3 regions of the Streptomyces sp. NBC_01451 genome follow, and region 3 is predicted to be linked to each of the others. Evidence: predicted binding sites of a transcription regulator. Region 3 holds the regulator's gene; each other region holds the start of a gene.
The links. The regulator HrcA, encoded in region 3, represses chaperone genes, less so after heat shock. The targets are predictions, from matches to a motif close to TTNGCACTCNGNNNNNCNGAGTGCNAA.
Positions count from the first base shown of each region.

Region 1: groL (chaperonin GroEL) is a predicted target of HrcA. The motif match lies at 5,960-5,986, and genes of this name have one in related genera.
Region 2: groES (co-chaperone GroES) is a predicted target of HrcA. The motif match lies at 3,815-3,841, and genes of this name have one in related genera.

Region 1 covers NZ_CP109479.1:4,266,795-4,276,812, reverse strand. Annotated here, with positions in the region: gene otsB (trehalose-phosphatase) at 1-579, shown strand, start outside; gene OG595_RS18525 (alpha,alpha-trehalose-phosphate synthase (UDP-forming)) at 569-1,978, opposite strand; gene OG595_RS18520 (glucosyl-3-phosphoglycerate synthase) at 2,067-3,011, opposite strand; SAM riboswitch class I at 3,176-3,323, shown strand; gene thrC (threonine synthase) at 3,339-4,730, shown strand; gene OG595_RS18510 (MoaD/ThiS family protein) at 4,824-5,099, shown strand; gene OG595_RS18505 (cold-shock protein) at 5,552-5,758, shown strand; gene groL (chaperonin GroEL) at 6,151-7,779, shown strand; gene OG595_RS18495 (NADH:flavin oxidoreductase) at 8,057-9,181, shown strand; gene OG595_RS18490 (Uma2 family endonuclease) at 9,260-9,940, opposite strand; gene OG595_RS18485 (hypothetical protein) at 10,000-10,018, opposite strand, start outside.
Region 2 covers NZ_CP109479.1:3,582,503-3,592,520, forward strand. Annotated here, with positions in the region: gene OG595_RS15515 (SDR family NAD(P)-dependent oxidoreductase) at 1-672, shown strand, start outside; gene OG595_RS15520 (ester cyclase) at 766-1,473, shown strand; gene groL (chaperonin GroEL) at 1,615-3,240, opposite strand; gene groES (co-chaperone GroES) at 3,362-3,670, opposite strand; gene OG595_RS15535 (uridine kinase family protein) at 3,901-4,596, shown strand; gene OG595_RS15540 (polysaccharide deacetylase family protein) at 4,587-5,390, opposite strand; gene OG595_RS15545 (polysaccharide deacetylase family protein) at 5,387-6,373, opposite strand; gene OG595_RS15550 (THUMP-like domain-containing protein) at 6,464-7,648, shown strand; gene OG595_RS15555 (RNA polymerase sigma factor) at 7,724-9,013, opposite strand; gene OG595_RS15560 (YciI family protein) at 9,130-9,486, opposite strand; gene OG595_RS15565 (LCP family protein) at 9,686-10,018, opposite strand, start outside.
Region 3 covers NZ_CP109479.1:6,585,766-6,595,783, reverse strand. Annotated here, with positions in the region: gene OG595_RS28995 (S41 family peptidase) at 1-2,773, opposite strand, end outside; gene OG595_RS28990 (hypothetical protein) at 2,866-3,450, opposite strand; gene OG595_RS28985 (16S rRNA (uracil(1498)-N(3))-methyltransferase) at 3,604-4,365, opposite strand; gene OG595_RS28980 (nitronate monooxygenase) at 4,362-5,486, opposite strand; gene dnaJ (molecular chaperone DnaJ) at 5,586-6,719, opposite strand; gene hrcA (heat-inducible transcriptional repressor HrcA) at 6,720-7,736, opposite strand; gene OG595_RS28965 (MBL fold metallo-hydrolase) at 7,979-8,740, shown strand; gene OG595_RS28960 (DUF3097 domain-containing protein) at 8,772-9,620, shown strand; gene hemW (radical SAM family heme chaperone HemW) at 9,815-10,018, opposite strand, start outside.

The DNA.
Region 1 (10,018 bases), 2.3 Mb from region 3:
GAGCACCTCGTCGTCCTGGGCCACTACGGCACCGAACGCTGGGACGCCGTGACCGGCACGGTCAGCGCCCCCGCCCCGCACCCCGGCGTCGCCGCCGTCCGCGCCGAACTCCCCGGGTTCCTCGAACGGTTCGGTGCCTGGCAGGGCACCTGGATCGAGGAGAAGGGCCGGGCCCTCGCCGTGCACACCCGGCGCGCGGCGGACCCGCAGGCCGCGTTCGAGGCCCTGCGCGAGCCCCTCGCCGACCTGGCGACCGGACACGGTCTGATCGTCGAACCCGGGCGCTTCGTGCTGGAGCTGCGCCCGCCCGGCATGGACAAGGGCGTCGCCCTGGAGAAGTACCTCCGCGAGACCGGCGCCACCTCGGTCCTCTACGCCGGCGACGACCTCGGCGACCTCCCGGCGTTCGCGGCGGTGGAGAAGCTCCGCCAGAACGGCGTCCCGGGCCTGCTGGTGTGCAGCGGCAACAGCACCGAGGCGGTGACGGAACTGGCGGAACGCGCCGACCTGGTCGTCGACGGCCCCGCAGGTGTCGTACAGCTGCTGACGGCCCTCGGCCGGGCGGTCGTCAGTCGCTGAGCGCGTTCAGCTGGTCCAGGAACCACTGGGCCGGCGGCAGCGCGGTCGCCGCCGCGGCCAGCCGCTTCGTGCGCTCCGCCCGTTCGCCGGCCCCCATGTTCAGCGCCTCCTCCAGCGCCCGCGCCGTCTGCGTCACGTCGTACGGGTTCACCACGATCGCGTCCTCGCCCAGCTCCTCGTACGCCCCCGCCTCCCGCGACAGCACCAGCGCGCACCCCTCGTCGGAGACCACCGGGATCTCCTTGGCGACGAGGTTCATGCCGTCGCGGATGGGGTTGACGAGGGCCACGTCGGCGAGGCGGTAGGCGGCCAGGGAGCGGGCGAAGTCGTCCTTGACGTGGAGGACGACCGGGGTCCAGGTCGCTGTTCCGTACGTCTTGTTGATGTCGTCCGCCACCCGCTGGACCTCGGCCGTGTAGTCGCGGTAGACGGCGAGGTCCTGCCGGGAGGGGTAGGCGAACGCGACGTGCACGACCCGCTCCCGCCACTCCGGGCGGTCCTCCAGCAGCTGCCGGTAGGCCAGCAGGCCCCGCACGATGTTCTTCGACAGCTCGGTACGGTCCACCCGCACGATCGTCTTGCGGTCGCTGCCGCCGATCTCCTCGCGCAGGGCGGCCATCCGCTCCTCGACGTCCGGCTGGTGCGCGCGCCCGCGCAGGAAGTCCGCGTCCGCGCCCAGCCCGTGCACCCCGATCCGCGTGTCGCCGACCCCGCCGACCAGGTCCGTGCAGCAGGCGGTGAACGCGTCCGCCCACCTGCGGGTGAGGAAACCGAGGCGGTCCGCGCCGAGCATGCCGCGCAGGAGCTGCTCGGAGATGTCGTACGGCAGCATCCGGAAGTAGTCCGCCGGTGCCCACGGTGTGTGCGAGAAGTGGCCGATGCGGAGGTCGGGGCGGAGGGAGCGGAGCATCCCGGGGACCAGGCACAGGTGGTAGTCCTGGACCACCACCGACGCGCCCTCGGCCGCCTCCGCCGCCAGCGCCTGGGCGAACGCGCGGTTGTAGGCCTCGTACGACGCCCACTGGCGCCGGAACTCCGCGTCGAAGACCGGCTCCAGCGGGGTCTGGTACAGCATGTGGTTCACGAACCACAGCACGGAGTTCGCGATGCCGTTGTACGCGTCGGCGTGCACGTCGGCCGGGATGTCGAGCATCCGTACGCCCGCCTCGGCCTCCCCGCGCCGGACGGCCTCGCGGTCGCCGTCGCCGAGGGCGGAGCAGACCCACAGGGAGTCCGCGTCCGACCCGATCGCCGACAGACCGGAGACCAGCCCGCCACCGCCGCGCCGGGCGTGCAGCGAGCCGTCCTCACGGACCTCGTACGTGACCGGGCCGCGGTTGGACGCGACCAGCACTCGGTATCCGCCCGGACCACTCTGCACACCATGCGTCGAAGCCATAGGGCTCAACCTAGCCCGGCCCGTAAAAGCTCAAACGTACACACGTACGCATCAGCCGTATACGAACCCGCACCGGAGCTGTGCCGGCCTACGCGACCTTCCTCCTCGCGTACTCCGCGACGTCCGCCATCGGCGGCCGTTCCTCCGTGTCCACCGAGTACGTGCGCGGCTCGAAACCGTCCTCCCCGCGCTCGAACTGAGTGATCGAGGGGCGGATCAGATGGCCCCGGGCCAGCCGGAGCTGCGCGGTGCGGTAGATCGCGGCGGACATCCGGCCCAGGGCGCGGCCGTCCTGGTGGCGGTGCTTGCGCACACCCACGTCGACCTGCGCCAACGCGTCCAGGCCCACCAGGTGCAGGGAGTCGATCAGCATGCCCAGCTCCACGCCGTAGCCGACGGGGAACGGGAGCTGTTCGAGGAGCGAGCGGCGGGCCGCGTACTCGCCGCCGAGCGGCTGGACGAAGCCGGCCAGCTGCGGCCAGTGCATGTTGAGGAGGGGCCGCGCCATGAGTTCCGTCACCCGGCCGCCCTGTCCGGCCGCCTGGCCGAGCGGACGGTCGTACATCGCCTTGACGAGGTCGACACCCGGGTCCGTGAGCAGCGGGCCCACGATCCCGGAGACGAAGTCCGACGAGAACTCCTTCAGGTCCGCGTCGATGAAGCAGACGATGTCCCCGCTGGTGACCAGGAGAGAGCGCCACAGCACCTCGCCCTTGCCCGGCACGGCAGGGATGCGCGGCAGGATGTCGTCGCGGTGGACGACGCGGGCGCCCGCCGCGGCGGCCACCTCGGAGGTGCGGTCGGTCGATCCCGAGTCGATGACGACGATCTCGTCGACGAGCGGGACCTTCAGCATCAGGTCGCGACGGATGACGGCCACGATCTCGCCGACCGTCTCCTCCTCGTTGAGCGCGGGCAGTACGACACTCACCGTGGCGTTCGAGGAACGTTTCGCGGCCACGATCTTCTTCAGGGGGCGGTCGCCAACGGACCAGGAGCGTGTGTTCAGCCAGCGCTCGACGTCTTCCAGCACGTGCGGCTCTCCCTTGCGTTCCATGGGGGAAGCGCGAGCGATCTTCTATCTCGCGGTTCGGACGGCTCCCACCACCATCCAAGCCTTCGGTTACAGTCTTGAACAACGCGGGTGACCATCGCATGTCCGAGGTCATCGGTGTTCACAACCTCACAACTTCATACCGCTCATCCAGAGGGGCAGAGGGATACGGCCCGATGAAGCCCCGGCAACCCTCCAGCCGATCCTGTCGCAGGTCATGCGGCGAGGTTCCCGGCTCGGGAAGGTGCCAAATCCGTCTCATGGCGAAACGCGTCGTGAGAAAGATGAGGAAAGGGCTTCGCCTCCATGGCTGCGCAAACTGCTCTGAGCACCGAGAGCACCACTTCCGGCTCCGTCACCACTGACTCCGTCACCTCCGTTGATCTCGGCCCCGCCGTGGCGCTGTCCTGCTCCGTCACCACTGACTCCGTCACCTCCGTTGATCTCGGCCCCGCCGTGGCGCTGTCCTGCCGCGAATGCGGCCACCGCGTCCCCCTCGGTCCGGTGTTCGCCTGCGAGGAGTGTTTCGGCCCCCTGGAGATCGCCTACGACTTCGCCGTCCACTCGGCGGCCGACACCGAGGAACTCCGCAAGCGCATCGAAGCGGGACCCGCGAACATCTGGCGCTACGCGCCCCTTCTGCCCGTCCCCGCGAACGTCGCCGAGAAGCCGAACATCAATCCCGGCTGGACCAAGCTCGTCCAGGCCGACAACCTCGCCCGCGAGCTGGGTGTCGACGCCGGCAAGCTCTTCGTCAAGGACGACTCCGGCAACCCGACGCACTCCTTCAAGGACCGGGTCGTCGCCCAGGCCATCGAGGCCGCCCGCGCCTTCGGCTTCACCACTCTCTCCTGCTCCTCCACGGGCAACCTGGCCGGTGCCGTCGGCGCCGCCGCCGCCCGGGCCGGTTTCCGCTCCTGCGTGTTCATCCCGCACGACCTGGAGCAGGGCAAGGTCGTCATGGCCGCGGTGTACGGCGGCGAGCTCGTCGGCATCGAGGGCAACTACGACGACGTGAACCGCTTCTGCTCCGAGCTGATCGGCGACCCGGCCGGCGAGGGCTGGGGCTTCGTCAACGTCAACCTGCGGCCCTACTACGCCGAGGGCTCCAAGACCCTGGCGTACGAGATCTGCGAGCAGCTCGGCTGGCAGCTGCCCGACCAGCTCGTCGTGCCCATCGCCTCCGGGTCGCAGCTCACGAAGATCGACAAGGGTCTCCAGGAGCTGATCAAGCTCGGGCTGGTCGCCGACAAGCCGTACAAGATCTTCGGCGCCCAGGCGGAGGGCTGCTCGCCGGTGTCCGTGGCCTACAAGGCCGGGCACGACGTCGTACGGCCGCAGAAGCCCAACACCATCGCCAAGTCCCTGGCGATCGGCAACCCGGCGGACGGGCCGTACGTGCTGGACATCGCGCGGCGGACCGGCGGGGCGGTGGAGGACGTGAACGACGAGCAGGTGGTCGACGCGATCCGGCTGCTCGCCCGCACGGAGGGGATCTTCGCGGAGACCGCCGGTGGTGTGACCGTGGGTGTCACGAAGAAGCTGATCGAGAACGGACTGCTGGACCCGACCCTCACGACCGTGGTGCTGAACACCGGTGACGGTCTGAAGACGTTGGACGCGGTGGCCGATACCGGGCTGACTGCGACGATTCGGCCCAGTCTTGAGTCGTTCCGTGAGGCTGGGCTCGCTTCTTAAAAGAGGTCGTCGTTCGTCTGCGCCGCCGGTGGGGGCTGGTCGCGCAGTTCCCCGCGCCCCTTTGGGGCGCTCCACCTGACCGGAGGTCACATCGTGAGCGTTTCCGTCCGCATCCCCACCATTCTGCGTACCTACACCGGTGGGCAGGCCGAGGTGGCCGCCGAGGGCGGGACCCTCGCCGAGGTCATCGCCGATCTGGAGAAGAACCACACCGGGATCGCCGCCCGGGTGCTCGACGACCAGGGGAAGCTGCGGCGCTTCGTCAACGTGTACGTCAACGACGACGACGTCCGCTTCGAGCAGGGGCTGGAGACGGCGACGCCGGACGGTGCGGGCGTGTCGATCATCCCGGCCGTCGCCGGCGGCTGAGGCCCGTTGATACCGGCCAGTAGTAACCGTCGGTAACATCGATTACCGAGAGTTCATCGAATTGCCCCCTCCGTGAGAGAAGCGGAGGGGGCAATTCTGTATGGTTGAGCGCGGTACAGTTTGGGAAGCCGCACCACTTCGCTCGCCGCACGCGTATTAATTCCTGCCGCGCACCCAACGAGAAGTAGCCAAAGTGTGCAGGCCTTTTGCGTTTTTTGTTCTCTTTGCGGGGCCCGTCTTGCCCTGAATCCGCGTGAATTCTCCGCATATTTACTGACCTGGTGTGCCCGGATTTCTCGTCCGACTGACCTGTTGCAGAGGGCAGTTGGACAGATACATTCGGCCGCGGTCGACGCGTTCCGGCGCACACCTCCACCGGTTGGGGGGGTGAGGTCTGACCCGGATCCGCGAAGTGCGGATCCGTGCAAGGGCCAGTAATAGGGGAGTTAGGCATGGCTCAGGGCACCGTCAAGTGGTTCAACGCGGAGAAGGGGTACGGCTTCATCGCGGTCGACGGTGGTGCGGATGTTTTCGTCCACTACAGCGCGATTCAGATGGACGGCTACCGCACCCTCGAGGAAGGTCAGCGGGTCGATTTCGAGATCTCGCAGGGCCAGAAGGGGCCGCAGGCGGACATGGTCCGTCTGGCGACCAGCTGAAGCAACGCGCCGGCGCATCGCAAGCGACGTTCTTCTTCCTTCGTTGAAGGATTCGATGGGCTCGTACCTCGTGGGACCTCACGGGGTGCGGGCCCATCGGCATGTCCGCCGACTCCCCGCGGGCAGTCTGTCGGGGAGTCCGTCGGCATGCCTACCGGCCCGTAGGTACCCCCCTGTTCACCTGCGGATCTTCGAGAGCCGCTTGCACTCGGCAGGGGCGAGTGCTAATCATTGGCGTTAGCACTCTGAAGGTGAGAGTGACAACTGAAGGACCGGGTGGGTGAGGCCCGCAGGCCAGGTGGTGCAAGGAATCACCAAGGCAGGCAGGCCGTCCGTCGCGGGCGCCAGCGCGGTCCGGAGCAATCCACCCCAGTCCGGGAGGACCACTTCACATGGCCAAGATCATCGCGTTCGACGAGGAGGCACGGCGCGGTCTCGAGCGCGGGATGAACCAGCTCGCCGACGCCGTCAAGGTCACCCTCGGCCCCAAGGGCCGAAACGTCGTCCTCGAGAAGAAGTGGGGCGCCCCCACGATCACCAACGATGGTGTTTCCATCGCCAAGGAGATCGAGCTCGAGGACCCGTACGAAAAGATCGGCGCCGAGCTGGTCAAGGAAGTCGCGAAGAAGACGGACGACGTAGCCGGTGACGGCACGACGACCGCGACTGTCCTGGCCCAGGCGCTGGTCCGCGAAGGACTGCGCAACGTCGCCGCGGGTGCGAACCCGATGGCGCTGAAGCGCGGTATCGAGAAGGCCGTCGAGGCCGTCTCCGGTGCCCTGCTCGACCAGGCGAAGGAGGTCGAGACCAAGGAGCAGATCGCTTCGACCGCCTCCATCTCCGCCGCCGACACGCAGATCGGCGAGCTCATCGCCGAGGCGATGGACAAGGTCGGCAAGGAAGGCGTCATCACCGTCGAGGAGTCCCAGACCTTCGGTCTGGAGCTGGAACTCACCGAGGGCATGCGCTTCGACAAGGGCTACATCTCGGCGTACTTCGCGACCGACATGGAGCGCATGGAGTCCTCGCTGGAGGACCCCTACATCCTCATCGCGAACTCCAAGATCTCCTCGGTCAAGGACCTGCTCCCGCTCCTGGAGAAGGTCATGCAGTCGGGCAAGCCGCTGCTGATCATCGCCGAGGACGTGGAGGGCGAGGCCCTCTCGACCCTGGTCGTCAACAAGATCCGCGGGACCTTCAAGTCCGTCGCGGTCAAGGCCCCGGGCTTCGGCGACCGCCGCAAGGCGATGCTGAACGACATCGCGATCCTCACGGGTGGCGAGGTCATCTCCGAGGAGGTCGGTCTCAAGCTGGAGAACACCTCCCTGGACCTCCTGGGCCGTGCGCGCAAGGTCGTCATCACCAAGGACGAGACCACGATCGTCGACGGCGGCGGCTCCGCCGACCAGGTCGCCGGCCGGGTCAACCAGATCCGCGCCGAGATCGAGAACTCGGACAGCGACTACGACCGCGAGAAGCTGCAGGAGCGCCTGGCGAAGCTCGCCGGCGGTGTTGCGGTCATCAAGGCCGGTGCCGCGACCGAGGTCGAGCTCAAGGAGCGCAAGCACCGCATCGAGGACGCCGTTCGCAACGCGAAGGCGGCCGTCGAAGAGGGCATCGTCGCCGGTGGTGGCGTGGCCCTGCTCCAGGCCTCCTCGGTCTTCGAGAAGCTGGAGCTGACGGGTGACGAGGCGACCGGCGCGAACGCCGTGCGGCTCGCCCTGGAGGCCCCGCTCAAGCAGATCGCCGTCAACGGTGGCCTTGAGGGTGGCGTCATCGTCGAGAAGGTCCGCAACCTTCCCGTCGGCCACGGCCTCAACGCCGCGACCGGTGAGTACGTCGACATGATCGCCGAGGGCATCATCGACCCGGCGAAGGTGACGCGCTCCGCGCTGCAGAACGCCGCGTCGATCGCCGCGCTCTTCCTCACCACCGAGGCCGTCATCGCCGACAAGCCGGAGAAGGCCGGTGCCGGCGCCGGTGCCGGTGGCGGCATGCCGGGCGGTGACATGGACTTCTGATCGACCTCTGGTTGATCACCGTCCTTCGTACCGAGGGCGGCACCCTTCTCCTTACGGGGAGGGTGCCGCCCTCGGGCGTTTGCGGGACCCCGGGGGACTCCGGGTACTCCGGGGACCGTGAGGTGTCGCGCGCAGTGGCCGGGATCACATCAGTCCTTGCCCGCGGGCCGGAATGGAGGGCGACAGTCGGCAGTTGATGCACGTGCATGCATGTACGCGTATGTGTCGTGCGCCCGCACCTCCGCTCATCTTCCGTCCCCTCCCCAGGAGCCCCCACGTGACAGCCCCCGCCCAGACCTCCCGCGCGGCCCAGATCCTGTCCCGCCCCGTCACGCTGAACGGCCTGACCGTGCCGAACCGGATCGTGATGGCGCCGATGACACGCAAGTTCTCGCCCGGTGGCGTCCCCGGCGAGAACGTCGCCTCGTACTACGCGCGCCGCGCGGGCGCCGGGGTCGGCCTGATCGTCACCGAGGGCACCTACGTCGGACACGAATCCGCCGGTGACAGCGACGGCGTCCCCCGTTTCCACGGCGAGGAGCAGCTCGCGGGCTGGGCGAAGGTCGCCGACGCCGTGCACGCGGCCGGCGGGCGGATCGTGCCGCAGCTGTGGCACATCGGCATGGTCAGGGAGGCCGGGCAGCCCCCGTTCGCCGACGCCCCGCCGGTCGGCCCGTCCGGACTGCGGCTGGACGGCACCGCCGGTGCGGGCAAGGAGATGACGCAGGAGGACCTCGACGACGTCATCGACGCGTTCGTCGAGGCCGCGGTCGCCGCCGAGCGCCTCGGCTTCGACGGAGTCGAACTGCACGGCGCCCACGGCTACCTGATCGACCAGTTCCTGTGGGCAGGCACCAACCGCCGCACGGACGCGTACGGGGGTGACCCGGTCGCCCGTACGAAGTTCGCGGCGGAGATCGTGGCCGCCGTGCGCGAGGCCGTCTCCGCGTCGTTCCCGATCATCTTCCGGTACTCGCAGTGGAAGTCGGGTGCCTTCGACGCCCGCATCGGCGAGACCCCCGAGGAGCTGGAGTCGATCCTGACCCCGCTCGCGGCAGCGGGCGTGGACGCCTTCCACGCCTCGACGCGCCGCTACTGGCTCCCCGAGTTCGACGGCTCGGACCTCAACCTGGCCGGCTGGACGAGGAAGCTCACCGGCAGGCCCACGATCACCGTCGGCTCGGTCGGCCTCGACGGCGACTTCATTCGGGGCTTCGCGGGCGAGGGCGCGCCGCTCAAGAGCATCGACGACCTCCTGGACCGCCTGGAGAACGAGGAGTTCGACCTCGTGGCCGTGGGCCGCGCGCTGCTCCAGGACCCGGAGTGGGCGGCGAAGGTCCTGGGGGACAGGACGGGCGAGCTGAAGGCCTACGACGCGGCGGCGCTGGGGTCTTTGAGCTGAGCCGAGTCGAGTCACGGTTGTGCGGTTGTCGGTGGGCGGCTCCTTTTCGGGGCCGCCCTTCGCGGTGTCGGCAGGGCTTCAGTCGGCGTAGGCCTTGAGCTGCTCGGTGTCGAGGGTGATTCCCACGGGGTGCGGGATCGCCACGGTGGCCCCCCAGGGGTAGGGCGAGACCTGCTGGTATCGGCCGTCCTTCGGCTCGCTGAACACCGTGACGGTGTTGTTGTCGCGGTCGACGAGAAGGTAGACGGGGATGTCGGCCGCCGCGTAGCCGACGGGCTTGTCGATGCGGTCGCGCTGGTCGGTGTCCCGGTCGTGGGAGGTGATCTCCACGGCCATGAGGGCGCCGTCGGGGTTGGACCACTCTCGGTGGCCCTTGAAGTGGTCCACGGGTGCCAGGAAGCCGTCGGTGCGCGCGCGACCCTTCCGGTAGGCCTCGGCCTTGACGCCCCGTTCGGGTGCGAGGTCGAGGTCAGGGCGCTGCTGCATGCACTGGCGAAGCAGCCACATGTAGATCGACGTGTGGTTGCCGTCCGGCATGGCCTTGACCCTTACTTTTCCGTTGATGTACTCCAGCCGCACGGTTTCGGGAGCCACGGCGGCAAGTTCCTCGAATTCGTCGACGTCGAGCGGGCCGTGGCGGATGCACAGCCTTCCGCCGAGGAACTCCAGACGGTTCCGCAGCTCGCGCGGAGCCCTGCGGACGAGTTCCTCGAAGTCCTCGACGGACATCTGCGGGCGGTCAGCGGTGTCAGGGGTCATGGCATTGCCTCCTTCCTCACATCGTGCCCTGGAGTGGCCTTGCCGGACCGTTGGAGCTGTCATACGAGTGTCCTTTCC
Region 2 (10,018 bases), 3.0 Mb from region 3:
ACCGAGCGGCTCGGCGAGCAGGCGACGGAACTGCACGACCGGCACGGCATCGAGGCGGAGGTGCTGAGCGCCGACCTCGCGACGGACACCGGCATCGAGGCGGTGGCCGATCGCCTCGGCGACCGCAGGAACCCCGTCGACCTGCTGGTCAACAACGCCGGCTTCGGCAACAAGGGCCGCTATCTCGACGTGTCGATGGCGGACGAACTGAGGATGCTCAAGGTGCACTGCGAGGCGGTGCTGCGACTGACCAGTGCGGCGGCCGAGGCCATGCGGGAGCGGGGCCGCGGGGGTGTCGTCAATGTGGCGTCAGTCGCCGCCTTCGTGCCGCGGGGTACGTACGGGGCGTCGAAGGCGTGGGTCGTGCAGTTCACGCAGGGCGCGGCGAAGGACCTGGCGGGGAGCGGGGTGCGGCTGATGGCGCTGGCTCCCGGTTTCGTGCGTACGGAGTTCCATGAGCGGGCCGGGATGGGGACGGACAACATTCCGAACTGGATGTGGCTGGACGCGGACAAGCTGGTCGCGGCGGCGCTCGCCGATCTGGCCCGGGGCAAGTCCCTGTCGATTCCGGACCCGCGGTACAAGGCGCTGATGGGCGTGGTGAAGGTGACGCCCAGGGCGCTGCTGGGCGGGATCTCGTCGAAGACGGGGCGGAAGTACGGGCCGCAGTGACATCTGCGCCGGACTTGGTGGAAGAGGTGGTGGCGCGGCTCCGGTGGGAGTATGGAGAGAGGTACCGGACCCAGGGGGGCCGGAGGCGGCGCCATGACATTCGTACAGCTGATTGACTGCAAGACCAGTCGGTTCGACGAGATGAACCGGCTGATGGACACCTGGGTCGAACAGACCAGAGGGAAGCGGACCGCGACGCACACGCTGATCGGCAAGGATCTCTCGGACTCGTCGCACTTCGTCGAGATCGTGGAGTTCCCGTCGTACGAGGAGGCGATGCGGAACTCGAACCTTCCGGAGACGGACAGGATCTTCCGGGAGATGGTCGCCCTGTGCGACGAGATGCCGACGTTCACGGATCTGGACGTGGTGCGGGACGAGCAGTTGTGCGCCGACACCGCGCGGCGGTTCTTCGAGGTGATCGCCGTCCACGGTGAACTGCCTCCACTCGACGACCTGTTCGTGGAGAGCTACCACGACCACGACCCGTCCAACGAGCAGGACGTCATCGGGCTGGACGCGGCCCGGCGCGAGATGCAGATGTGGCGCGAGGGCTTCGACTTCGTGTTCACCGTGCACGAGCAGATCGCCCAGGGCGACAGGGTCTGCACCCGCTGGACGTGGAACGGGACTCAGCGCGGCGACTTCATGGGGATTGCCGGCACCGGCCGGAAGGCGTCGATGACCGGCACGACCATCCACCGGTTCGACTCGGACGGGAAGATCGTCGAGGGCTGGTGGGAGTACGACCGGCTGGGGCTGATGGGGCAGCTCGGGGCGCTGGACTCGTTGGAGCGGTAGGAGCGGTGGAGAGCAGGGGCAGCGCAGGAGTGGAGCACTCGGGGTGTGTGCGTACGGGGATCGTCTGACCGCCCGCGAAGGGAGAAACCCCCCGTTCCAGCCAGGAACGGGGGGTTTCTTCGTGCCGCGTGAGCTGTTGGCTCAGTGGGAGTGGCCGTGGCCGTGGCCTCCGGCGGCCGACTCTTCCTCTTCCTTCTTCTCGACGACCAGGGTCTCGGTCGTGAGGAGGAGGGAGGCGATCGAGGCAGCGTTCTCCAGGGCGGAGCGGGTGACCTTGACCGGGTCGATGACGCCCTGCTTGACCAGGTCGCCGTACTCGCCGGTCGCGGCGTTGAAGCCCTGGCCCTTGTCGAGCTCGGCGACCTTGGAGGTGATGACGTAACCCTCCAGGCCGGCGTTCTCGGCGATCCAGCGGAGCGGCTCGACGGCGGCCTTGCGGACGACCGCGACACCCGTCGCCTCGTCGCCGGTCTTGCCGAGGTTGCCCTCAAGGACCTTCACGGCGTGGACGAGCGCGGAGCCACCGCCGGAGACGATGCCCTCCTCGACCGCGGCGCGGGTCGCGGAGATGGCGTCCTCGAGACGGTGCTTCTTCTCCTTCAGCTCCACCTCGGTGGCGGCGCCGACCTTGATCACGCACACGCCGCCGGCCAGCTTCGCGAGGCGCTCCTGGAGCTTCTCGCGGTCCCAGTCGGAGTCCGTGTTCTCGATCTCGGCCTTGATCTGGTTGACGCGGCCGGCCACCGCGCCCTTGTCGCCACCGCCGTCGACGATGACCGTGTCGTCCTTGGAGATGGTGACGCGGCGGGCGGTGCCCAGCACGTCGAGGCCGACCTGGTCGAGCTTGAGGCCTACCTCCTCGGCGATGACCTCGGCGCCGGTGAGCGCGGCCATGTCGCCGAGCATCGCCTTGCGGCGGTCGCCGAAGCCGGGGGCCTTGACCGCGACCGCGTTGAAGGTGCCGCGGATCTTGTTCACGACCAGGGTCGACAGGGCCTCGCCCTCGACGTCCTCGGCGATGATCAGCAGCGGCTTGGAGGAGTTGGTCTGGATGACCTTCTCCAGCAGCGGCAGCAGGTCCTGGATGGAGGCGATCTTGCCCTGGTGGATCAGGATGTACGGGTCGTCGAGGACGGCCTCCATACGCTCCTGGTCGGACACCATGTACGGGGAGAGGTAGCCCTTGTCGAAGGCCATGCCCTCGGTGAAGTCGAGCTCCAGGCCGAAGGTGTTGGACTCCTCGACGGTGATGACACCGTCCTTGCCGACCTTGTCCATCGCCTCGGCGATGAGCTCGCCGACCTGCGTGTCCTGCGCGGAGAGCGCGGCCACGGCGGCGATGTCGGACTTCTCCTCGATCGGGCGGGCGGTCGCGAGGAGTTCCTCGGACACAGCCTTGACCGCCGCGTCGATGCCCTTCTTCAGGGCGGCCGGGGAGGCGCCGGCGGCGACGTTCTTCAGGCCCTCGCGGACGAGCGCCTGGGCCAGCACGGTGGCGGTGGTCGTACCGTCACCCGCGATGTCGTTGGTCTTGGTCGCCACCTCCTTCACCAGCTGGGCGCCGAGGTTCTCGTACGGGTCGTCGAGCTCGACCTCGCGGGCGATGGTGACGCCGTCGTTGGTGATGGTGGGAGCGCCGAACTTCTTGTCGATGACGACGTTGCGGCCCTTGGGGCCGATCGTCACCTTGACAGTGTCGGCAAGCTTGTTGACGCCGCGCTCAAGGGCGCGACGGGCGTCCTCGTCGAACTTCAGGATCTTCGCCATAGGAGCGGTTCAGCCCTCTCGGAAAACTTGGGTGAACGAACCGCGCCCCCAGCACCCGGCTTGTTGAGAGTCGCGGGGGCCAGGGGCGCAGTTCACTGCAATGCTGGTAATACCGGGTGAATTACTTCTCTACGATCGCGAGCACGTCGCGAGCCGAGAGGACGAGGTACTCCTCGCCGTTGTACTTCACCTCGGTGCCGCCGTACTTGCTGTACAGCACGATGTCGCCGGTCTTCACGTCGAGCGGAAGCCGCTCGCCGTTCTCGAAGCGGCCCGGGCCCACGGCCAGGACGACGCCCTCCTGGGGCTTCTCCTTGGCAGTGTCCGGAATGACCAGGCCAGAAGCCGTGGTCTGCTCGGCTTCGAGCGGCTGGACCACAATGCGGTCCTCGAGCGGCTTGATGGCAACCTTGGAGCTGGTGGTCGTCACGATCCGACCTCCCCCTTCGGAGATCTCACGGGGTTAACTGTCTGAGGTGGCGACCAGGTGGATCCGTCGTCGCGGGTGCCGGACCTGCCCGTCGCTGTTGGCACTCTCCAGTGGGGAGTGCCAGACCTGAGACTATGACCGCGATTAGCACTCGGTCAAGCGGAGTGCCAATTCCGTCGTGGGTGGCGCGGGGTTTCCGGCGGTCGCGGGGTGCGCTGAGGAGGGTGTCGATGCGTCTGCGTCCGGGTGAGACCGAGGCCGTCGGCCTGCGGGTGGTGGCCGTGCTCGACGCCGTCCGGCTGTTGCGCGAGGCGGCGCCCGACGTCACCGGACGTCCTCGGGTGATCGCGATCGACGGCCGGGGCGGTGCCGGCAAGACGACCCTGGCCGAGCGGCTGCGCGAGGCGGCGCCCGGCTCCGCCGTCGTGCACACCGACGACATCGCCTGGAACCACGCCTGCTTCGACTGGGGTACCGCGCTCGTCGAGAACGTCCTGCGCCCCCTGCACCGGGGCGAGGCGGTGGACTTCCGTCCTGACGCCTGGATCGCCCACGGCAGGCCCGGGTCGGTCACCGTGCCCGCGGGTGCCGGTTTCGTCTGGGTCGAGGGCACGGGCGTCATCCGCGAGGAGCTGGCCCCGTGGCTGGACGCCTCGGTGTGGATGCAGGGCGACCTCGACGAGCAGGAGCGTCTGCTGACCGTCCGCGACGGCGACTCCCCCGCGCAGCGGGAGCACGTGGCGAACTGGCTGCTGGAGGAGCTGCCGTTCATGCTGCGCGAACAGCCGTGGGCCCGAGCGACCATGGTCGTGGCCGGTCCTCCGCCGACCGGCCACGACCACGACCCGGACACCGAGCTGGTCGTCGCCCCGCCGGTCGGCTCCCGGGCGCCCCTGGGCCGGCTCGGCCGAGGGCGTCAGAGGTAGTCCTCCAGGCGGCCCACGCTCAGTCCCTTCTCCTGGACCTCGCGGAGCAGCCTCACCGTCCGCTCGACCAGTGGAGGGCCGTCCAGGTCGTCGTCGGGGCCCACGAGGAGGATGTCGCCCGCCCGGAGGTGCTCCCCCTCGGTCCACCGGACCACCGCCGAGACCCCGCAGTCCGCGGCGGCTCTCAGGGTGGTCGTGTCGTAGGTGCCGTAGGGCGGGCGGAAGAGGCGCGGGCGGAGGCCGAAGCGTTCGCGGAGTTTGTCCTGCTGGCCGCAGATCTCGGCGCGCTGGCCGGCGTACGGCAGGCCTCGCAGGGACTGGTGGTCCAGGGTGTGGTTCTGGACGTTCGCGCCGACCTCGCGCAGTCGGGCGAAGTGGGCGTAGCCCGGGCCCACGACACTGTCCGTGAGGAACATGCTGACCGGGAGGCGCAGTTCGCGGACCAGGTCGACGAACCGGGGGTCGCGTTCGGCGCCGTCGTCGTAGGTGAGGAAGACGACCTTGTCGTGGGTCGGGACGCGGTCGACGACCGGGGGCAGGCCGGGGCCCGCCGCACGGATCGGGGGGCGGGGCGACGGGGGCGGGGCCAGGGGCACACGGGACGGCAGGCCCCAGCGGCGGTAGGCGTGCGGGTCGTCGGCCCGGGAGGGCGGCGTACGGGCGGCCTGCCGGGCCGCGTGGGCCGCCTTTCTGCCGAGGCGTTCGATGGGGTCCACGGACTGGGCGCAGCCGGTGACGGCCGCCCCCAGGAGCGCGGCGGCGAGTGCGGCGGCGACCAGTGGGCGCGCGGTCACAGGTAGTCCTCCAGGCGGGCGACCGCGTACCCCTTGGCGGTGACGAGTTTCATGAAGCGGCGGACCATGTCGGGCATCGTGCCCTTCCCGTCGTCCTTGCCGCGGAAGTGGCTGAGGACGATGTCTCCGGGGTGGATGTCCCGGTCCCACTCGCGGTAGTCCCAGTGGTCGGCGAAGACCTCCTCGTTCCAGAGGGGTACGTGCTTCACGCCGCACGACTTCGCGGCGCGCAGGCTGTCCTCGTTGTAGTTGCCGTAGGGCGGGCGGAAGAGGGCCGGGCGGGTGCCGTACCGCTTCTTGATCACGTCCTGCATGCCGCAGATCTCGGTCTTCTGGCGTTCGTAGGAGAGGGCGGGCAGGTAACGGTGGTGGAGGGTGTGGTTGTTGAGTACGACACCCCGGTCGCGCATCTTCCTGAAGTAGCCGTAGTCCTCCTTGACCAGGTAGTCGCTGAGGAAGGCGGTGTACGGGATCTTGAGTTCGCTCATCATCCGCAGGAACGCCGGGTCCTTCTCGGCGCCGTCGTCGATCGTGAGGAAGACGATCTTGTCGCGGGTCGGGATCGTGGTGAAGACGGGCGGCAGGCCGCGTTCCTCGTGGTCGTCCACCTCGAAGCCCTTGCGGGTGGCGAGGTGGGGTTTGCGGGCCGGGGGCGGGGGTGCGGTGAGCGGGGGTGCGGTCAGGCCCCAGCGCTTGGCCGTGGCCGCGCGGGCCGCGTAGGAACGGCGCAGCTTCTGGGCGTAGGCGTCGAGGGCGCGCGCCGGGGGTGCGTGGAGGCGCAGTTCCTGGCCGGGGGCGGGGCGGACGTTCTTCGGCGGGGCGGTGGCTGCCGTGCGGCGTTCCGTGCGGCGTTCCGTACGGCCCTCCGAGCCGCCTTCCGCGCAGCCGGAGATGAGGGGGGAGGCGAGAGCGGCCACGGTGAGAGCGGTGATCCCCGCACGGATCACTGACCGGTTTTTGTATTTTTGTCCTACTGATCGCATGGTGCCGGATCTTCCCAGGACGGGACCGCGGAAGGCTGCCGACACCGCCGCCGGAAGCACGCCGTCCACCGGCTGGCCCACAATGTCCCGGTGAACGACCTCGCCGCACCCCTCTCCGCCTTCGCCGCCCTCCTCACCCCCGAGGGCCGCGCCCTCCTCGACGAAGTACGCGGTACCGAGCCGGCCCGCGAACTGGCCGTCGCCACCCGGCTGCGCCGCGCGCACCCCGCCGGACTGGTCTCGGCGGCGCTCGGACAGGAGCGGTTGCGGCAGCGGGCGGTGGCGAAGTTCGGCGCCGGGGACGCCGGGCGGATGTTCTTCACGCCGAACGGGGTCGAGCAGTCGACGCGGGCGAGCGTGGCCGCGTACCGGGCCGGACGGTTCAGGGAGTTGGGCGTGACCTCCGTCGCCGACCTGTGCTGCGGGATCGGGGGCGACGCCCTCGCGCTCGCCCGGGCCGGGATCCGTGTCCTGGCCGTGGACCGGGATCCGCTCACGGCCGCCGTCGCGCGAGCGAACGTCGAGGCGCTGGGCATCGGGGATCTGGTGGAGGTGCGGGAGGCCGATGTCACCGACGTCGACACGACGGCGTACGGCGCGGTGTTCGTCGATCCGGCACGCCGTGGGGGGCGCGGGAGGATCTTCGATCCCGAGGCGTACTCGCCACCCTTGTCGTGGGCCGTGGGGGCGGCGCGGAAGGCGCCGCTGGCCGCACTGAAGATCGCCCCCGGTGTGCCGCACGAGGCGATTCCCGCCGACGCCGGAGCAGAGTGGATCTCGGACGGCGGTGATGTGAAGGAGGCCGTGCTGTGGTTCGGGGCCGAGCCCGGGACCGTTCGGGCAACCCTGCTGCCAGGGCCGCGCGTTCTGGTCGGGCGGGGGCTGCCGGACCCTCAAGTGCGTCCGGTGGGGCGGTACTTGTACGAACCCGACGGCGCCGTCATCCGGGCGCATCTGGTGGCGGAGGTCGCCGAGGAGGTCGGCGGGGGGCTCGTCGACGAGACGATCGCCTATGTGACGGCGGATGAGCCGCGGGCCACGCGGTATGCCTCCGCCTACGAGATCACCGATCAACTGCCGTTCGGGGTGAAGAAGTTGAAGGCGTTGCTGCGGGAGCGGGGAGTCGGGGTACTGACCGTGAAGAAGCGGGGGTCGGCTGTCGAGCCGGAGGAGCTGCGGAAGATGGTCAAGCCGCAGGGGCCCAACTCGGCGACGGTTTTCCTTACCCGGGTGGCGGGGACGCCGGCGATGCTTGTCGGGCATCCCGTGCGTTGAGCTCCGCCGGTTCGGGGGTTCGTTCACTGCCGGTCCGTGGGGGCTTGTCGCGCGGTTCCCCGCGCCCCTGAGAACTCAACCGCACTCCTGCGCCCGGGCTCGCAGCAGGTCCCGTTCTCGTTCGTTCCGGGTCAGTTCGGCCGCTCGGAGGAATTCCGCTCCCGCCTCCTTCCTGCGGCCCAGGCGCAGCAGCAGGTCGGCTCGGACGCTGGGGAGCAAGTGGTAGTCGCGCAGGGCCGGTTCGGTGGTGAGGGTGTCGATGATCTGGAGGGCGGGGGCCGGGCCCTCGGCCATCGAGACGGCCACCGCGCGGTTCAACTCGACCACCGGGGACGGGGATCGGACGGCGAGGGCCGCGTACAGCGCGGCGATGCGGGGCCAGTCCGTGTCGTCGTAGGAGTGGGCGTGGGCGTGGCAGGCGGCGATGGCGGCCTGGAGGGCGTACGGGCCAGGGCCTGATGTCGTTGTCGTGGCGCCCGCCGCTTCCGCCCTGGCCAGGGCGGTGAAGCCGCGGGCGATCAGCAGGCGGTTCCAGCGGGAACGGTTCTGGTCCTTGAGGAGCACCGGTTCGCCGGTCGGGCCCGTGCGGGCCGCCGAACGGGACGCCTGGAGCTCCAACAGGGCTGTCAGCGCGTGCACTTCGGGTTCCTTGGGCATCAGGCCCGACAGCACGCGGGCCAGCCGCAGGGCGTCCTCGCAGAGGGCGGGGCGCAGCAGGTCGTCGCCGGCTGTGGCCGCGTACCCCTCGTTGAAGATCAGGTAGATGACCTCCAGGACCGAGCCGAGGCGGGCCTCGCGCTCGGGGCCGTACGGGACCTCGAAGGCGACGTTCTTCGTCGCGAGGGTTCGTTTGGCGCGGACGATGCGCTGGGCGACCGTCGCCTCGGGGACCAGGAAGGCGCGGGCGATCTCGGGGGTGGTGAGGCCGCCGAGGAGGCGGAGGGTGAGGGCGATGCGGGCCTCGGCGGACAGCACCGGGTGGCAGGCGGTGAAGACGAGGCGGAGCAGATCGTCGTCGATGTCGTCGGGGGCGGACGGCTCGACCGGCGGGGTGGTCGTCTCCAGGGTTCGGCCGATCTCCGCCAACTTGCCGGCGTATGTCTCGCGGCGGCGGATCAGGTCGACGGCGCGGTGCTTGGCGGTGGTCATGAGCCAGGCGCCCGGGTTGTCGGGGACGCCGTCGCGGGGCCACTGTTCGAGGGCGGCGACCAGGGCGTCCTGGGCCAGCTCCTCGGCGATGCCTATGTCCCGGACGATGCGGGTCACGGCCGCGATGATCCGGGGGGATTCCAGGCGGAACACCGTCTCGACGGTCTGCGTGAGTGCCTGTTCGGTAGCGGTGCCGGAGGTGGGCTGTCGGGTCACAGCCCACCATCAGACACCGTCAGCGGCGATCGGCCAAGGAAGCCGGGGGGCCGGGAGGTACGGGAGGTACGGGAGGTACGGGAGGTACGGGGAAGGGGAAGCGGCGAGCGGGTCGCTCAGCCTTCCGCGATCTCCCGTACCTCGCAGGTCACCGTCCAGTGCTCCTCGTGGACCTTCAGGAAGCGCTTGGTCCACTCCAGTGCCTCGGCCTTGTCCTTGCACTGCATGATCGCGTAGCCGCCGACGATCTCCTTGGACTCGGTGAAGGGACCGTCGGTGACGGAGATCCTGCCGTCCTGCCAGTGCACGCGGGTGCCCTGCGCGGTGGGGGTGAGGCCCGCGGTGTCGAGCATCACCCCGGCCTTGGTGATCTCCTCGATCAGCTCGCCCATGCGCTGCATCAGCTCGGGGCTGGGGCCTTCGGCGGGGGCGGTGGCTTCGTCGATCTGCACGAGGGAGAGATAGCGGGGCATGGGGTTCCTCCTTGGGCGTGGCCCGGTTCCTTTCCGGGCTCTCACCAGTGCGTCGAACGGGAAGGGCCCGGATCGACACGGCTGCGGAAATTTCTTCGGGAATTTCTCCCGGGAGGCGTCTCCGCAGCTCAGAGGCTCACCCATCACCTTAGAGCCGTCACCGCAAAGTCGTCACCGCGAGGCCATCACCGCGCAGCCGTCACCGCAGGGTCGCCCACAGTTCCGCCGCCTCCGGTTCCTGGGCGACCACCCGGTTGGCGTCGGACGGCGCCGTCACCACCGGCATCGTCACCGTCTTCAGCTCGTCCGCCGACAGGCCCTGGAGGCTCTGGCCCAGGCCCATCAGCTCGCTGAGCGAGTTCAGGCCGGTGTCCGTGGTCAGGCTGGCCGTGGCCACGTCGGCGACCTTGTACAACTTGGCCGGGCTGGTCAGCAGGTTCGTTGAGGAGATCTGCCGGAGGAGGGCCTTGACCAGTGTCTGCTGGAGGCCTATTCGGCCCAGGTCGCTGCCGTCGCCGATGCCGTGCCGGGT
Region 3 (10,018 bases):
ACGTGTGCCCGCCCCGGTTCTCGCGGACGTCGACGACCAGCCCTTCCTTGGCGACCTCGATCCGCAGGTCGCGGTGGATCTGGGCCCAGCCGGGCGCCTGCATGTCGGGCACGTGCAGATAGCCGAGCCGGCCGCCGGACTTCTCGGCGACGTACGCCCGCCGGTCGTTGACCCACGCGTGGTAGCGGAGCGGTTCCTCGTCCGCGAGGGGTACGACGACCACGTGCCGCGGATCGCCGCCGCCGGACGGCGAGATGGTCAGCTCGATGGGCTTGCCCGCCGTACCGACGAGCAGCGGGCCGGGCCCGGCGACCGGGTCGACGGGCTGTCCGGCGACCGCGACGATCGCGTCGCCCGGGCGCACCGCGACGCCGGGTGCGGCGAGCGGGGAGACGCCGTCGGGGTCGGAGGTCTCGGCGGGCAGGACGCGGTCGACGCGCCACAGGGGCGTGCCCTGGGGGCCGTCCGCGTGCCGGGAGATGTCGGCGCCGAGAAGGCCCTGCCGCTCACCGTGGCCGTGTCCGCCGCGCGGGGTGACGTAGGCGTGCGAGGTGCCCAGCTCGCCCTGGACCTCCCAGAGAAGGTCGACGAGGTCGTCGTGGGTGGCGACGCGGTCGAGGATCGGCCGGTAGCGGTCGAGGACGCCGTTCCAGTCGGTGCCGCCCATGTCCGCACGCCAGAAGTTGTCGCGCATGATGCGACCGTTCTCGTCGTACATCTGCCGCCATTCGACGACCGGGTCGACGCTCTGCCGGACCCGCGACAGGTCGACGGTGATGTTCGAGTCGCTCTCGTCGTCGTTCGAGGCACGCCGGTCGCTGGGTACGACCTTCAGCTTGCCGTCGGTCCACAGCAGGACGCGTTTGCCGTCGCCGCTGACGGCGAAGTGGTCGGCGTCCCCGGCGAGGTGTTCGATGCGCCGCTGGGCGAGGTCGTACCGCTCCAGCTCGGTCTTGGGGTCGGGGTCGTCCGGGGTGGCCCGGGAGGAGCCGAGCACTCCGCGCACCGGGTGGCGCAGCCACAGGACGCCGTCCTTGGCGGCCCGCAGGTTGGAGTAGCGGGCCGCCTCGACCGGGAACGGCACGATGCGGTCGGCGAGCCCGTCGAGGTCGATACGGGTGGCCGGGGCGCCCTCGCTGTCGGGGGTCTCGTCCTTGTCCGGCGCCTCGAAGGGCCGCCCGTGCCGCTGCGGCCCGAAGGGCGAGGGCGTGGTCGCGGCGAGCGGGATGAGGTGCGGACGCGAACCGCCGACAAAGGCGAGGTCGAACACGTGCTCGTCGTAGACGGGGTCGAAGGACCGCGCCGAGAGGAAGACGAGATGCTTGCCGTCAGCGGTGAACGCGGGCGAGTAGTCCCGGAACCGGAGCGGAGTCGCCTCGGTCACCGACAGATCGGTGGTGTTGGCGAGCTTGAGCTGACGCAGCGGACGCGGCCCCGGGTGGGACCAGGCGAGCCAGGCCGAGTCCGGCGAGAAGACGAGCCCGGACACGTCACCGTCGTCGCTGCGGTCGACCTCGCGCACCTCCCCGGACTCCCGCTCGACGAGCAGGACGCGCCCGTCGTGGGAGGCGACGGCGGCCCGGCTGCCGTCGGGCGCCATGGCGAGGCCGAGGACCCGCCCGAGCTGTCCGGCGGCGAGCCGGCGCGGAGTGGTCCCCGTTGCGACACCGGTCGCCGGGGCGAACTCCAGCGCGTCGTCACCCTCCGCGTCCGTCACCCACACGGCCCACTCCTCGCCGTCCACGCGGAAGGCGCGGGGCAGCCGGGCCCGTACCCCGTGCCCGGAGGCGAGCACCCGGGCCGGGCCGGACCGGTGGGTGACCCAGTGCACGGACCCGCGCACCCCGATGGCGCTGCCGCGTCCGGTGTGGTCGGGCGCTCCGGACCCGAACCACCGGGAGGCGCTGACGGGATGGGGCTGGAGGTCGACACGCTGCCCGCCGAGCCGGATGTCGAGCCGACGCGGCTCGGCCCCCTCCAGGTCGTCCAGCAACCACAGTTCACCGGCGGAGGAGTAGACGACACGGCTGCCGTCGCTCGCGGCGTGCCGGGCGTAGAACCCGTCGATCGGGGTGTGGCGTCGCAGGTCGGACCCGTCGGCCAGGGACGAGTACAGCGCCCCGACCCCTTCGTGATCGGAGAGGAAGGCGATGCGCTCCCCGACCCACACCGGGTATTCGAGGTTCCCGTCGAGGTCGGCGTGCAGGCGTACGAACTCGCCGGCGCCCTCTCCGTCGCGGACGTCCCTGTCGATCCACAACTTCCCTGCCGTACCGCCCCGGTACCGCTTCCACCAGGCCGCCTCGCGCCCCATGGGGGCGGAGAGGAGAACGGTCGCCGGACCGTGTGCGACATCGCCGACCGGCCCGTACGGCAGGACGGTCGCCGGGCCGCCGTCGAGGGGTACGGCCCGGGCCCAGGAACGGCGCAGGCTGGCCTGCCCCTGGGTGCTGATGGCGAGGACCTGCCCGTCGGGGGTCCAGCCGCGCACCTGGGTCTTCGAACTGCCCCAGTAGGTGAGCCGGTTGGTGGATCCGCCGTCGATCGGGGCGACATGCACCTCGGGGGCGCCGTCACGGGTGGAGGTCCAGGCGAGGTGGGTGCCGTCCGGGGAGATACGGGGATGGTTCACCGGTACGTTGTCGGCGCTGACGCGCCAGGCCCGGCCGCCGTCGAGCGGGGCGACCCAGACGTCGTCCTCGGCGGTGAAGGCGACCAGGTCGCCGTGCAGATGCGGAAACCGGAGATACGCAGGCGAAGAGGGCTGAGTCACCTGATCACCCTAGGCAACGAGTCCGCCCCCGGACAGGGGTTTGGATCACTTCGTGCACAACCGGCCAGGACCCCGGCGCCTTGCCCACCCGCTCATTTGCCTTCGACGGGCCAGCAGTTCGGGTCCTTCTGGCACCAGATGGTCTTCGTCACGGTCACGGTCGGGGCGGGCTGTCCGTTGTCCGGCGGCTGCCAGGTGACGGGCGGGGTGCGGGTCGGGGTGCTGGGCGCGTCGCAGTTGCCGAGTCCGCTGACGCGGAGCCACTGCCTGCCGTCGATCCTGACGGTGAGGTTCCCGCGTACGCACCTGCCGTTGACGGCGCGCGTCACCTTGCCGGTGACGGTGATGTCCTTGCCGTCCGTGGTCTTGCCCCGGCAGTCGACGTCGGCATAGGTGCTCTCGCTCGGCGAGGGCGAACTCCCGGACGTGGAAGCCTTGTTGCCGTTGTTGACCGAGGCCGTGCAGGTGAGCCACTGGACGCCGACGTTCCGCCGCTCCAGCTCCTTCGTCATCGTCTGGTCGGTGGTGTAGGCGACGGTGGCCGAACCGAGCCCACCGGGATCACACGCGACGGCACCACCCACGACGGCCACCACGAGTCCGGCCACCACGACCGCCCTGCGGCGCCCGCGCGGCCGAAGCCGAATCCGAAGCCGAATCCGCCCCAAAGCCACCATGGAAGGGCAGCCTGCCACCGTCCCGCCCAACACGGAAGGGCGTATACGGACATGCGCGCAAGCAACTTCGCGAAGGATCGCCGGAGGACGAACTGCCGTACGAGGCAAGGCGGCCAGGCCGTCAGCCGGTCAGGCTGTCGGGCTGTCGGGCTGTCAGGACCAGCGGCCGGTGCGGCCGAGCAGCAGGGCCGTCGCGGCGGTGCCGGCGGTGGAGGTACGCAGCACACTGGCCCCGAGCCGGTACGCCTTCGCCCCCACCCCCTCGAAGAGGGCCAACTCCTCGGGGGAGACGCCTCCTTCGGGTCCGACGACCAGCACGATCTCACCGGCGGAGGGGAGTTGGGCGGTCGCGAGCGCGGCACTGCCGTAGTCGCGGTCCTCGTGCAGTACGGCGGCGAAGTCGGCCTCGGCGAGCAGCGCGGCGACCTGCTTGCTCGACGCGGCGTCCGCGACCTCCGGGAAGCGCACCCGGCGGGACTGCTTGCCCGCTTCCCGGGCGGTGGCCCGCCACTTGGCGAGCGCCTTCAGCCCACGGTCCCCCCGCCACTGTGTCACGCACCGTGCGGCGGCCCAGGGCACGATGGCGTCGACGCCGGTCTCGGTCATCGTCTCGACGGCCAACTCGCCCCGGTCACCCTTGGGGAGGGCCTGGACGACGGTGATACGTGGGGATTCCGCGGCTTCCTCGACGACCGGCCCGAGTCGCAGAACCAGTTGGTCCTTGCCCTCGGCGGCGACGACCTCGCCCTCCGCCCAGCGCCCGGCCCCGTCGGTGAGGACGACGGTCTCACCGGCCCGCATCCGCTTCACGGAGACGGCGTGGCGCCCTTCGGCCCCGTCAAGGACGTACTGCCCGCCGCCGGCGGCGGCAAGGTGCGGGGGGAAACTCTCGACGACGAAGACAGGGGCGGTCACGAACGCTCGCCCCCGCCCGCCAACGCGGCCCGCGCGGCCTCGATCTCGTCCACGAGCACAGCCACCAGCTCCCCGGCCGGAAGCTCCCGGGCCATCCGGTGCCCCTGTCCCGCCCACAGGGCCATGCCCTGCGCGTCGCCGGACGCGGCGGCCTTCTTGCGGAGCGGCGAGGTGAGGTGGTGGACCTCGGGGTATGCGGCGGGGGCGTACGGGCCGTGCTCGCGCAGGAAACGGTTCACCAGCCCCCGGGCGGGCCGGCCGGAGAACGCGCGCGTCAGCTCCGTACGGGCGAAGAGGGGGTTGGTCAGTGCCTGCTTGTGCAGGGTGTGGGCGCCGGATTCCGGGGTGGTGAGGAAGGCCGTACCGAGCTGGGCGGCGCTCGCGCCCGCGGCGAGGACGGCGGCGATCTGGCTGCCGCGCATGAGCCCGCCGGCGGCGACGAGGGGAAGGTCGACGGTCTCGCGGACCTGCGCGATGAGAGAGAGCAGCCCGATGGCCGAGCCGTCCGCCTCGGGGTTGTCCCGATGGGTGCCCTGATGACCGCCGGCCTCGACGCCCTGCACGATCACCCCGTCGGCCCCGGCCCGCTGCACGGCGAGGGCCTCCTCGGCGGTGGTCGCGGTGACCAGGGTGAGGGTGCCGGCACGGCGGAGGGAGTCCAGTACGTCGCTGCCGGGCACCCCGAAGTGGAAGGATACGACCGGCACCGGGTTGTCGAGGAGGACGGCGAGCTTGGCGTCGTAGCCGTCGTCGCGTCCGCTGTCCGGGTCGCCCAGCTCGGTGTCGTACCAGGTGGCCTCACCGGCGAGCTGGTGGGCGTAGAGCTCGACGGCGGCGGCATGAGGGGGCGCGGTGTCAGCCGCTCCGGTGGAGCCGGTGCTCGCACCGGGATACTCGGGCTGCGGCATGAACAGGTTCACGCCGAACGGCCGCCCGGTGAGCCCGCGCAACTGCTTGATCTCCTGATACATCCCGTCCGCGGTCTTGTACCCGGCGGCGAGGAACCCGAGCCCGCCCGCTTCGGCGACGGCACTGGCGAGCCGCGGGACGGAGACGCCGCCCGCCATGGGGGCCTGCACGATCGGGTGAGGGAAGAGATCGGTCAGCGGGGAGGACGACATGACGGCATGTTGTCACGTCCCCACCACAAGTCCGAATCAGGCCCCTGCGGCGCGAAAGGGGGCTGGGGGCGCGCTCCCGGAGAGCCCGCCCCCACCACCTCAGCGTCCGTTGAACGCGTCCTTCAGCCGCGAGAACAGCCCCTGCTGCCCAGGCTGGAACTGCCCCATGGGCCGCTCCTCGCCCCGCAGCTTCGCCAGCTCACGCAGCAACCGCTCCTGCTCGGGATCAAGCTTCGACGGAGTCATGACCTCGACATGCACCAGGAGGTCACCACGCCCGCCGCCCCGAAGATGCGTGACTCCCCGTCCGTGCAGGGGAATCGACTGCCCGGACTGCGTGCCCGGACGGATGTCGACCTCCTCCAGCCCGTCGAGCGTCTCCAGCGGCACCTTCGTGCCCAGTGACGCCGCCGTCATCGGAAGGGTCACCGTGCAGTGCAGGTCGTCCCCGCGCCGCTGGAACTGCGCGTGCGGCAGCTCGTGGATCTCGACGTAGAGGTCACCGGCGGGACCACCACCGGGCCCCACCTCGCCCTCACCGGCGAGCTGGATCCTCGTACCGTTGTCGACCCCCGCGGGGATCTTCACGGTGAGCGTCCGGCGCGACCGCACCCGCCCGTCGCCCGCGCACTCGGGGCACGGTGTCGGAACGACGGTCCCGAACCCCTGGCACTGCGGGCAGGGACGGGACGTCATGACCTGCCCGAGGAAGGACCGCGTCACCTGGGACACCTCGCCCCGCCCGCGACACATGTCGCAGGTCTGGGCCGAGGTTCCCGGCGCCGCGCCCTCACCACTGCACGTGCCGCACACCACGGCCGTGTCGACCTGGATGTCCTTGGTCGTCCCGAAGGCGGCTTCGTCGAGTTCGATGTCGAGCCGGATCATCGCGTCCTGGCCGCGTCGCGTACGCGACCTCGGCCCGCGCTGGGACGCCGTTCCGAAGAACGCGTCCATGATGTCCGAGAAGTTCCCGAAGCCACCGGCGCCGAAGCCGCCCGCGCCGCCGCCCGCCTGCGAGAGGGGGTCGCCGCCGAGGTCGTAGACCTGCTTCTTCTGCGGGTCCGACAACACCTCGTACGCGGCGTTGATCTCCTTGAACCGCTCCTGCGTCTTCGGATCGGGGTTGACGTCCGGGTGCAGCTCGCGGGCGAGCCTCCTGAACGCCTTCTTGATCTCGTCCTGGGACGCGTCGCGGCGCACGCCGAGTACGGCGTAGTAGTCCGTGGCCACTTACGACTCCGCCAGGATCTGTCCGACGTACCGTGCCACTGCGCGTACCGCTCCCATCGTTCCCGGGTAGTCCATGCGGGTCGGTCCGACCACGCCGAGCTTGGCGACTGCCTCGCCGCCCGAACCGTAGCCGACCGACACGACGGACGTGGAGTTGAGTCCCTCGTATTTGTTCTCGTGACCGATTCGTACGGTCATGCTCGAATCCCCGGCCTCACCAAGGAGTTTGAGAAGTACGACCTGTTCCTCCAGGGCTTCCAGGACCGGCCTGATAGTGAGGGGAAAGTCATGTCCGAAGCGGGTCAGATTGGCGGTTCCGCCGATCATCAGCCGCTCCTCGGCCTCCTCGACGAGCGTCTCCAGCAGGGTGGAGAGCACCGTCGCGACCGTGCCCCGGTCCTCCGCGTCGAAGGCCTCCGGGAGGTCCTGCACGAGCTGCGGCACGTCCGCGAAGCGGCGGCCCGCGACCCGGCTGTTGAGCCGCGCGCGTAGATCCGCCAGAGAGGTCTCCCCGAAGGGCGCCGGACAGTCGATCATCCGCTGCTCCACGCGGCCCGTGTCCGTGATCAGCACGAGCATCACGCGCGCGGGAGCGAGCGAGAGCAGCTCGACGTGCCGCACGGTGGACCGGGTGAGCGACGGATACTGCACGACGGCGACCTGCCGCGTGAGCTGGGCGAGCAGCCGGACCGTCCGTCCGACCACATCGTCGAGATCGACGGCGCCGTCCAGGAAGTTCTGGATGGCACGCCGCTCGGGCGCCGTCATCGGCTTGACACCGGCGAGCCGGTCGACGAAGAGCCGGTAGCCCTTTTCGGTCGGGATGCGCCCGGCGCTGGTGTGGGGCTGGGCGATGAAGCCCTCGTCCTCCAGCGCCGCCATGTCGTTGCGGACGGTCGCCGGCGAGACCCCGAGGTTGTGCCGCTCGGTGAGCGCCTTGGACCCGACCGGCTCCTCGGTGCCGACATAGTCCTGGACGATCGCGCGCAGCACTTCGAGCCTGCGTTCACTGAGCATCGCGCACACCTCCAGCTGCTGTCGTCCCCTGTTGCGCCTACCCGGTACCCGGTCTCCCGCCCGGACCGTCATCGGCTCTTCGGCTCTCCATTGGTCTTCCCTGGCACTCTTCGTGTGCGAGTGCCAGAGTTCCCCGGCCCAGTGTACGGCTGTCGGGTACGCCCCCGGCAAGGGCGGCCCGCGCCGGCCTGCCGACGTGTACCGACCTGTCCTGCGATGTCGTGTCCGGCTAGCGTCGCTGCATGAAGGTGACTTGGGAAGAGCCGAGGTGGGACGACCTGGGCTGGGAGCGCCTGGCGGCCGGGGTGGGCCGGTGCCGGCTGCCGGTCTGGGACTGCACGGTGGGGCTGGTGACCGGGCCGCGCGGCGCCCTGCTGATCGACGCGGGATCGAGCCTCGCGGAGGGCGCGAGACTGCGTCTGGAGGCTCAGGAGCTCGCCGGCTGCCGTGTGGGCTTCCTCGCACTCACGCACGCACACTTCGATCATGTTTTCGGAGCGGCGGCGTTCGCGGGTGCGCATGTGTTCGCGGCGCCGGGCCCGAACGACGAATTCGGGGAAGTGGGGCGCGCGGCGTTGTGCGCGGACGCCGTACGCAACGGTCTGGACGCCCGGGCGGCGGAGGAGGCGGCGGACACCCTGGTGGTTCCGCGTCAGCAGGTCCGGGGAAGTCTCACCGTCGAGCTGCGCGACGGCCCGGGAGTCGTCCTGAGCAACGTCGGCCCCGGCCACACCCGCGGCGACCTCGTGGCGGTCGTACCCGGTGACGGCACCCCGGCCGTCGTCTTCTGCGGCGACCTGGTCGAGGAGTCGGGCGAACCCCAGGCGGGCCCCGACGCCGAACCGGCGCACTGGCCGGCGGCCCTCGACCGCCTCCTCGCCCTGGGCGGCGAGGACGCCCTGTACGTGCCCGGCCACGGCGCGGTGGTGGACGCGGGGTTCGTACGGGCCCAACGGGACGCCCTGGCAACGCGTTTCGGCGTGTCGCGGGAGCCGGTGACCTGACGGCACGACCGCTTCTCCTATCGTCATCCGAATGCGCCAGTACTCTCCGGACCTGACCCCGCCGTGGAAGAAGCCCAAGCCCGTACCGCAGGTCCCCGCGGACCCGGGCCTGGTGGTCGAGGAGCCGGGTACGGGCTTCTGCGGCGCGGTGATCCGCTGCGAGGCGGGCACGGTCACCCTGGAGGACCGCTTCGGCAAACACCGCGTGTTCCCGCTGGAGCCGGGCGGCTTCCTCCTGGAGGGCAAGGTGGTGACCCTCGTACGCCCCGCCGGGTCACCGTCGCCGAGCGCGTCTTCCGTACGTCCGTCCCGTACCGCTTCCGGTTCGGTGGCGGTTCCCGGTGCCCGGGCACGGGTCGCACGGGCGGGGCGGATCTACGTCGAGGGGCGTCACGACGCCGAACTGGTCGAGAAGGTGTGGGGGGACGACCTGCGGGTCGAGGGTGTGGTCGTCGAGTACCTGGAGGGCATCGACGACCTCCCCGCGATCGTGGCCGAGTTCGCCCCCGGCCCGGACGCCCGCCTGGGCATCCTGGTGGACCACCTGGTGCCGGGCACGAAGGAGTTCCGGATCGCGCGGGCGGTGACCAGCGAACACGCGCTGGTGGTCGGGCACCCGTACATCGACGTGTGGGAGGCGGTGAAACCGGCGTCCCTGGGCATCCCCGGCTGGCCCCGGATCCCGCACGGGCAGGACTGGAAGACGGGGGTGTGCCGGGAGCTGGGATGGCCGGAGAACACCGGGGCGGTGTGGCGGGCGATTCTGGCGCGGGTGGGTTCGTACAGGGACCTGGAGCCGGAACTGCTGGGCCGAGTGGAGGAACTGATCGACTTCGTCACGGCACCACCGGACGAGGCCGCCCCCTCCAGCCCGCCCTGAGCTTGAGGACGAGGCCGCCCCTCCAGCCCACCCTGAGCTTGAGGACGAGGCCGCCCCCTCCAGCCCGTCCGGCGTTTGAGGACGAGGCCCCTTCAGGGCCGAAGCGGGGGTCTGGGGGCGGCAGCCCCCAGGAACGGGAAGGGACGGGACGGGTAGGGGCGGCGGGGGCGAGAACAACCCACCGCCACGCCCCCTCAGTCCACCAGGTCCCGAACCACCGCATCCGCCAGCAACCGCCCCCGCAACGTCAACACCGCCCGCCCCTCCCCATAGGGCCCCGCCTCCAGCAACCCCTCCCCCAACGCCCGCCCCGCAGCCACCAGCCCGGCGTCCTTCAGCAGCGCCAGAGGCACACCCTCCCGCAGCCTCAGCTCCAACAGCACCCGCTCCACCCGCCG